2 regions of the Bradyrhizobium sp. 61 genome follow, and region 2 is predicted to be linked to the other one. Evidence: predicted binding sites of a transcription regulator. Region 2 holds the regulator's gene; the other holds the start of a gene.
The links. The regulator LexA, encoded in region 2, represses DNA repair genes until DNA is damaged. The targets are predictions, from matches to a motif close to TGTTCNNNNTGTGTTCNG.
Positions count from the first base shown of each region.

Region 1: uvrA (excinuclease ABC subunit UvrA) is a predicted target of LexA. The motif match lies at 1,861-1,878, and genes of this name have one in related genera.

Region 1 covers NZ_JADPIU010000035.1:199,492-203,684, reverse strand. The annotation lists gene IVB46_RS11355 (outer membrane beta-barrel protein) at 5-769, shown strand; gene IVB46_RS11350 (outer membrane beta-barrel protein) at 915-1,670, shown strand; gene uvrA (excinuclease ABC subunit UvrA) at 1,975-4,193, shown strand, end outside.
Region 2 covers NZ_JADPIU010000035.1:42,518-46,710, reverse strand. The annotation lists gene IVB46_RS10635 (hypothetical protein) at 86-280, shown strand; gene glp (gephyrin-like molybdotransferase Glp) at 512-1,723, shown strand; gene lexA (transcriptional repressor LexA) at 1,900-2,601, shown strand; gene IVB46_RS10620 (hypothetical protein) at 2,809-3,039, shown strand; gene IVB46_RS10615 (hypothetical protein) at 3,232-3,666, shown strand; gene IVB46_RS10610 (GAF domain-containing protein) at 3,889-4,193, shown strand, end outside.

The sequences.
Region 1 (4,193 bases), 160 kb from region 2:
CGTCTTGAACAAGTTTATGCTTGCCGCCGCCGGCATAGTCGCGATGACCACGTCCGTTTCGGCGGCCGACCTGGCGGCGAGCCCCTACACCAAAGCTCCTGCCCCGATGATCGCCGCGGTCTACGATTGGAGCGGCTTCTACATCGGCGCCAACGGTGGTGGCGGCTGGAGCCATAATTGCTGGGACATCGTCACCAACATCCTCGGTGCGCCGGTCACTCCCCCCGCATCGGAGGGCTGCCACACCGCGACCGGCGGCGTGGCCGGCGGCCAGGCCGGCTTTCGCTGGCAGAGCGCGTCGTGGGTGTTCGGCGTGGAAGGCCAGGGCGACTGGGCTCACCTTAGCGGCTCCAATGGACCGAGCCTGGCTGCCGGCGGCGTCGGCTCAGACCGCTCGAAGATCAACGCCTTCGGCCTCGTGACCGGCCAGGTCGGCTACGCCTGGAGCAATGTGCTGTTCTACGCGAAGGGTGGTGCGATGGTTGTGAGCGACAAATACGAGGGCTTCACCACCGCCACCGGCTTCGTGTTCGACAGGGCGAATGAAACGCGCTGGGGCGGAGCGATTGGTGCTGGCCTCGATTTCGGCGTAACGCCCAACATCGTGGTCGGCGTCGATTATGTGCACGGCTTCATGGGATCGCGCGACAACCGCTTTACGTTCAACAACGGCACGTTCTCGCGCGCCGATCGGATCCGCCAGGACGTTGACATTGCAACGGCCCGCGTCAGTTACAGGTTCGGCGGCCCCCTCATCGCCAAATACTGATCTTCGCCTCCGACGCCATCGCGTTACGAAAGGCCGGCCTTGCGCCGGCCTTTTTGTTTTCGCGCGAGGGTGCACCCAACCGTCTTGGAGTCGTGAGGCGCGCGCAAGGCGTCCGCTAATGGCTTTGGCGAGTTGGGGACGTGACATGAAGACGTGGATGCTGGCTGCGGTCAGCCTGTTCGCACTCGGTGCGGTCGCGCCGGCTACCGCCGCCGATCTCCCGATCTACAAGGCGCCGGCGGCCGCCGTTCCCGTCTATGACTGGAGCGGCATCTATGCCGGCATCAACGGCGGCGGCGGCTTGGCCCATGCCTGCTGGGGCGTGACCCGCGCGCTCGGCATCGCTGTCGATCCGGCCGTTGGCGAAGGCTGTCACAATGCGGGCGGTGGCACGGTCGGCGGACAGCTCGGTTATCGCTGGCAGAAGTCGCGTTGGGTGTTCGGCATCGAGGGCCAGGGCAACTGGGCCGACTTCAAGGGCAGCAATGTCAGCGTGGCGCTGCCGCTGTTCACCAACCAGACCAAGATCGACAGCTTCGGCCTGTTCACTGGCCAGATGGGCTACGCCGTCAACAACCTGCTCTTCTATGGCAAGGCCGGCGCCGCGGTGGCGCACGACAAGTACGACACCTTCGTCCCCGGCGTCCCGGCCGCGGTGTTCAACAGCGTCAACCAGACCCGCTGGGGCTACACCATCGGCATCGGCGTGGAATGGGGCTTTGCCGAGAACTGGTCGGTCGGCGGCGAGTACAACCATGTCTTCCTCGGCCATCACAGCGCCGACTTCGCAACGCTCGTCGGCGGCTTCGCCCCGCGCACCGACCGGATCGGCCAGGATATCGACATGGGCCTGATCCGCATCAATTACCGCTGGGGCGGCCCGGTCGTCGCCAAATACTGAGACCAAGCTTCCCTCAGGAACCTCCAAGTCCTGATCATGTGCGGATTGCCCCAAATCCGCATTCAAACGCGAACGAAGGGCTGGCCTCGCGCCCGCCCTTCGCATGTTCCGGGCGCCCCGCTCCTGCCAGATGCCGCCAGCGCGCCAACAATCCGTTGACGATTCGCACACGCCACTGGAAATCCGTCCCCGTTCTTCCTACGTTCGCTGCCATACCCATCGGCGCCGATCCCGGTTCCGGGCGACGCGCGCCTTTTTTGTTGGCGCGATCGCGCACCTTTGGGATTCCTTGAGGGCAACTCGGATGGATGAAGTGATCAAGGCGAAGCGCCAACAGCAGAACGCGGGATCCAGCCTGCGCGCAATTACGATCCGTGGCGCGCGCGAGCACAACCTCAAGAATGTCGACGTCGAGATCCCCCGCGACAAGCTGGTGGTGTTCACCGGGCTGTCCGGCTCCGGCAAATCCTCGCTCGCCTTCGACACCATCTATGCCGAGGGCCAGCGCCGCTACGTCGAATCGCTGTCGGCCTATGCGCGTCAGTTCCTGGAGATGATGCAGAAGCCTGATGTCGACCAGATTGACGGCCTGTCGCCGGCGATCTCGATCGAGCAGAAGACGACCTCGAAGAACCCGCGCTCGACCGTCGGCACCGTCACCGAGATCTACGACTACATGCGCCTGCTCTGGGCGCGCGTCGGCGTGCCCTATTCGCCCGCCACGGGCCTGCCGATCGAGAGCCAGACCGTCTCGCAGATGGTCGACCGCGTGCTGGCGCTGCCCGAAGGCACCCGCCTCTATCTGCTCGCCCCCGTCGTGCGCGGCCGCAAGGGCGAGTACCGCAAGGAGCTCGCCGAATGGCTCAAGAAGGGCTTTCAGCGCGTCAAGATCGACGGCACCTTCCATGAGCTCGCGGAGGCGCCGACGCTCGACAAGAAATTTCCGCACGACATCGACGTCGTGGTCGACCGCATCGTGGTGCGCGCCGACATCGGCCAGCGCCTCGCCGAAAGCTTTGAGACCGCGCTGAAGCTCGCGGAGGGCCTCGCCGTCGTCGAGTTCGCCGATGCGCCTGCAGCGGCTGCGCCCGTCGAGGAGAAGAAGAAGACCGCAAAAATCCACGACAAGAGCGGGCCCGAGCGCATCCTGTTCTCGGAAAAATTCGCTTGCCCCGTCTCCGGCTTCACGATTCCGGAGATCGAGCCGCGCCTGTTCTCGTTCAACAATCCCTACGGCGCCTGCCCGGCCTGCGGCGGCCTCGGCGTCGAGCAGCATGTCGACGAAGACCTCGTCATCCCCGACAAGGAGCTCGCCATCGGCAAGGGCGCGATTGCGCCCTGGGCCAAGTCATCGTCGCCCTACTACGTGCAGACGCTGATTGCGCTCGGCAAGCACTACAAGTTCACGCTGACCACCAAATGGAAGGATCTGCCGAAGAAGACGCAGAACGCGATCCTCCTTGGCTCCGGCGAGGACGAGATCAAGTTCTCCTACGAGGACGGCGTCCGCTCCTACGACACCAAGAAGCCGTTCGAGGGCGTCATCACCAACATCAACCGCCGCTATCGTGAGACCGAGAGCGAGTGGGCGCGCGAGGAGCTCGCAAAATATTTCCACGACGTCCCCTGCGAAGGCTGCAAGGGTTTCCGGCTGAAGCCCGAGGCGCTCTGCGTCAAGATCGGCGGCAAGCATATCGGCGAGATCTCGGAGCTGTCGGTCAGGAAGGCCGGCGAATGGTTCGAGACCGTGCCCGAGGCGCTGAACACGCAGCAGAACGAGATCGCCGGCCGCATCCTCAAGGAGATTCGCGAGCGCCTCACCTTCCTGCTCGACGTCGGCCTCAATTACCTCACCCTGTCCCGCTCGTCCGGTACGCTGTCCGGCGGCGAGAGCCAGCGCATCCGCCTCGCCTCGCAGATCGGCTCGGGCCTGACGGGCGTGCTCTACGTGCTGGACGAGCCCTCGATCGGCCTGCACCAGCGCGACAACGCCCGCCTGCTCGACACGCTGAAGCGCCTGCGCGACCTCGGCAACACCGTGATCGTGGTCGAGCATGACGAGGACGCGATCCTGCTCGCCGACTACGTCCTCGACATCGGCCCCGGCGCCGGCATGCATGGCGGCAACATCGTCGCCGAAGGCACGCCCGCCGAGATCATGCGCAACCCGAAATCTCTCACCGGCAAATATCTGACCGGCGAGCTCGAGGTCGAGGTGCCGGAGCGGCGCCCGCCGAACCATCGCCGCACCATCAAGGTGGTCAACGCGCGCGGTAACAACCTCAAGAACGTCACGGCCGAAATTCCGCTGGGCCTGTTCACGGCCGTCACCGGCGTCTCCGGCGGCGGCAAGTCGACGCTGCTGATCGACACGCTCTACAAGGCCATCGCCCGCAAGCTGAACAACGCCAGCGAAGGCGCCGCCCCCCACGATCGCATCGAGGGCCTCGAGCACATCGACAAGATCATCGACATCGACCAGTCGCCGATCGGCCGCACCCCGCGCTCGAATCCCGCGACCTA
Region 2 (4,193 bases):
GTGCATTTTTATACGGAGTTCCCGGAACGATTGCCCCCTCTCAGGACTCATGAGTCCGTTAGGAATCTACATCGGGCTTATCGTCGTGTTGGGCAAAACCTACCTCACCAAGCAGGCCTCTCTGCTGATGAAATTCGCCAGGACCACATCGGATTCTGAGCTTTCCGCCAAGCTGATCAGCAAGGCCGCCGACCTGAAATCCCAGGCCGACCCGCTGCCTGACAAGGATCAGGGCCCCGCAGCGCCGGACGTCAGTCCGTACAAGCCGCCGGGGAGTTGACCGATGCTGGCCGTGGCTCTCGTCCTTCTCGTCCTCGCCATGGCCATCCTCGTACCGGTCTGTCTCGCCTTCTGGATCATGCCGCGGCGGACTTGATGCTCACCCTTCATCGCAGAGCGGATGACGCAGGATAAATCATCCTGCGCGGCCACTGTTTTGCCTCTGCGCCTGCACTCGGCTAGAACTCTCGCCGCCGATTTGCCCGAACGGGCCCAGCAGGAGTTTTCACCCGTGGCCCTGATGCCGGTTTCCGACGCGCTCTCCGCGGTGCTGGCGGGCGCAGAGCCGTTGCTTGAAGAGATGATCGCGCTCGACGCAGCCTTCCACCGCGTGCTCGCACGCGACGTCGCCGCGCGGCGCACGCAGCCGCCGCAGGCGATGTCGGCAATGGACGGCTATGCGGTGCGCGCGGTCGATGCGGCGAAGATCGACTCCCAGCTCACCCTGATCGGCGAGGTCGCGGCGGGCCGCCCGTTTGCGGGATCGGTCGGCGCCGGCGATGCCGTGCGTATCTTCACCGGCGGTGTCGTTCCCGATGGCGCTGATGCGGTCGTGATCCAGGAGGACACGATCGCGGACGGCAAGCGCATCACCATCAAGGAAGCCGCCGTAACGGGGCGGCACATCCGCCCCGCCGGCGTCGACTTCTCGGAAGGCGACGTGCTGCTGCGCAAAGGGGCCCGGCTCACCGAGCGCGACCTCGCGCTCGCCGCCGGCATGAATTACCCGCAATTGCCAGTCCGGCGACGCCCGAAGGTCGCGATCCTCGCGACCGGCGACGAGCTGGTGATGCCGGGTACGACGCCGGGCCACGGCCAGATCGTCTATTCCAACGGTTATGCCCTGCACGCGCTCGCCCGCAGCGAGGGCGCCGATACCATCGACCTCGGCGTTGCCGCCGACACGCTGGAGGCCACCACAGCCGGCATCGGCCGCGCGCGGGAGAGCGGCGCGGACATCCTGATCACGACCGGCGGCGCGTCGGTCGGGGACCACGATCTGGTCCAGCAGGCGCTGAGGGACGAAGGTATCTCGATGGCGTTCTGGAAGATCGCGATGCGGCCGGGCAAGCCGATGATGAACGGGCGGCTCGGCGCGATGCGCGTGATCGGCCTGCCCGGCAATCCCGTGTCATCCTACGTTTGCGGCTTCCTGTTCATGGTGCCGTTGATTCGCGCGCTTTCGGGCCGTTCGATGATTCATCACCGCCGCGAACGCGCGGTGCTCGGCCGCGATGTCGGCGCCAACGACCAGCGCGAGGATTACCTGCGCGCGCGCCTCGAGCTGCGCGACGACGGCACGCTTCTCGCCCTTCCGGTTAATCACCAGGATTCCTCGCTGCTTGCGAATCTCGCTGCGGCACAGGCACTTCTCGTGCGCGCGCCATTCGCGCCGAAGGCCGAAGCCGGCACGCCTTGCGAGGTCTTGCGGCTGCCCGTGTGATCGCTTCGTTCGCGTGCGTTCCGCGAACTTTGTCGCGTTCACGGTAAATTAAGCAGTTGCGGAACATGTATCGAACATATAGTGTCCGTTCATGATTTGTTTCGAGCATGTAGCGGCTTACTGCTGAATTCAGCGTCTCGGAATCGAACGACATCAACCGGGGGATTTTGGTCGAGATGTTAACGCGCAAACAATACGAGCTCCTGCGGTTCATCAGCGAACGGCTGAAGGAAAGCGGCGTGCCGCCCTCCTTCGATGAGATGAAGGACGCGCTCGACCTGCGCTCGAAATCGGGCATCCATCGCCTGATCACCGCGCTTGAGGAGCGCGGTTTCATCCGGCGCCTGCCCAACCGGGCCCGCGCCATCGAGGTGATCAAGCTGCCCGAGCTTCAGGCCGCTGCCGGCAGCCGCCGCGGCTTCACGCCGAGCGTCATCGAAGGCAATCTCGGCAAGGTCCGCACGACTTCGAGCCCGCCGGCGGACGAGGGCGAGCGCCCCGTCGCGGTCCCCGTGATGGGCCGCATCGCGGCCGGTACGCCGATCGAGGCCTTGCAGACCCGCAGCCACACCATCAGCGTACCGCCTGACATGCTCGGCTCGGGCGAACATTACGCGCTCGAAGTGCGCGGCGATTCCATGGTCGAGGCCGGCATTCTCGACGGCGACATGGCGCTGATCCAGCGCAACGAGAGCGCCGATACCGGCGATATCGTGGTGGCGCTGATCGACGACGAGGAGGCGACGCTCAAGCGCTTCCGCCGTCGCGGCGCCTCGATCGCGCTTGAGCCCGCCAATGCGGCCTATGAGGTCCGCATCCTGCCGCCCAACCGGGTGAAGATCCAGGGCAAGCTGATCGGGCTGTACCGGAAGTATTGATACCGGACGTGCCGGTATCGGTTATTTGGCGCCCCGCGCGCCTTCGATCGGCATCGCCGATCCGAGATTGGAGCGGACGATTGTCCGCTTCCGCTGGATAGTCTTTCTGGTTTCGCGCAGATTATCCGGCCCCTCCTCCAGCGGTAAATCCTCGGCACGCCGCACGAAGCAGCCCTGCTTCGTGGCCTTCAGGTTCGAGGAGAAGTCATGCGCCGGATCGTTCTGAGCACACTTGCTGTGGCGCTGATCGCAGCATCAGCGTCGCAAGCCTTGGACGTACAAGCCTTGGCCACGCAAGCCTTGGTCGCGCAATCGCGGCCCCATGTCCGCAAGGACACCGCCCTGAGCGAGCAAGTCCGCAAGGCCCGCGACACCGTCGACCGACGGTCGCGGCCGGGCTGGCAACATTCCGGCTGGTCGGCGCCTGCGGGGCGCTGACACGCGCCTGCGGAATGCAAAGGGGCGGGCTTTGTTCCTGGTGGATTCGGGAAAGTTAATGTGATTGCGGCCTGCGGCGGCGAGCCGTAGATTTGCCTACAACCCGGCAGAACGTTTGGTATTTCCACTCTGATAGAGGCCTGCGCCTCGATTAAGAGACGTGGGTCGCTATCCCTGCATGAGGAGCACCCGATGTGTGACTACAGCCTGCATGCCGTCGCGTCGCGTCCCGCCGAAGTCGGCGAGACGATCGTCACGACAACCTTCCGCGGCACCTCGACGCGCGGCTTTGCCTCCGCGGCCGATCCGACCGTCGCGGTCTGCCTGCTCCCGGGAACGGAGCTCGCCTTCGCCGACAACGTCCGCTACGACAATCGCTGGATCTGGACGCGCACCGTCAATTCGCGCGTCGGCAAGTTCGGCAAGATCGATCCGCACATTCCCGATCGCCATCATGATGCGATCGAATTCCCCGACGGCAAATCCGTGCTGGTGACGCAGCTGGTCGAAGGCCAGCGTGCGACCGTGCTGCAGCTACCGGTGACCCAGCCGCTCGGCGAGCGCGAGCACAAGCCGCAGACCATCACCGACAGCCGGCCAACCATCACCCGCCTGCCGATCGGCTGATGCAGCCATTCCCGGCCGGCAGGTCGGGCCAGGATTGAAATCGCCATCGCCGGCCGAGGCCGGCGAGATGGTGTCGTTCGTGTCCCGCGAAACTCCATCGGGCGGACCAAGCCGTGGCGTCTCCACCGCACGAAGTTTGCGCTGTCCTGCCTGAATTTTGAACGTCCGTTCCGCAGCCAAATGGCCGATGCTTGGTGCGGCTTGAGACGGCGGGCACGTTCGATGAAGACCTTCATTCGCGTCGTTGAACTCTGGGTGCCTGACCGCACGCGCATGCGGCTGGAATTCGGCGGCGGCCTCTACGGCGAAGGGTTGTCCGCGTTTAGGGACGTGAGCGAGGGTCTGCATTTCGGATATGACGAGGGGCTTCCCGGCAAGGCCTGGACCAGCGGCCACCCCGTGATCCTCACCAGATTCACCGATTCCTATTTCAGGCGGACCGATCAGGCCATCGCCGCCGGGCTGATCTGCGGCGTTGCGGTGCCGGTGTTTTCAGGCGAATTCCTGCAAGCCGTCATGGTGCTGTT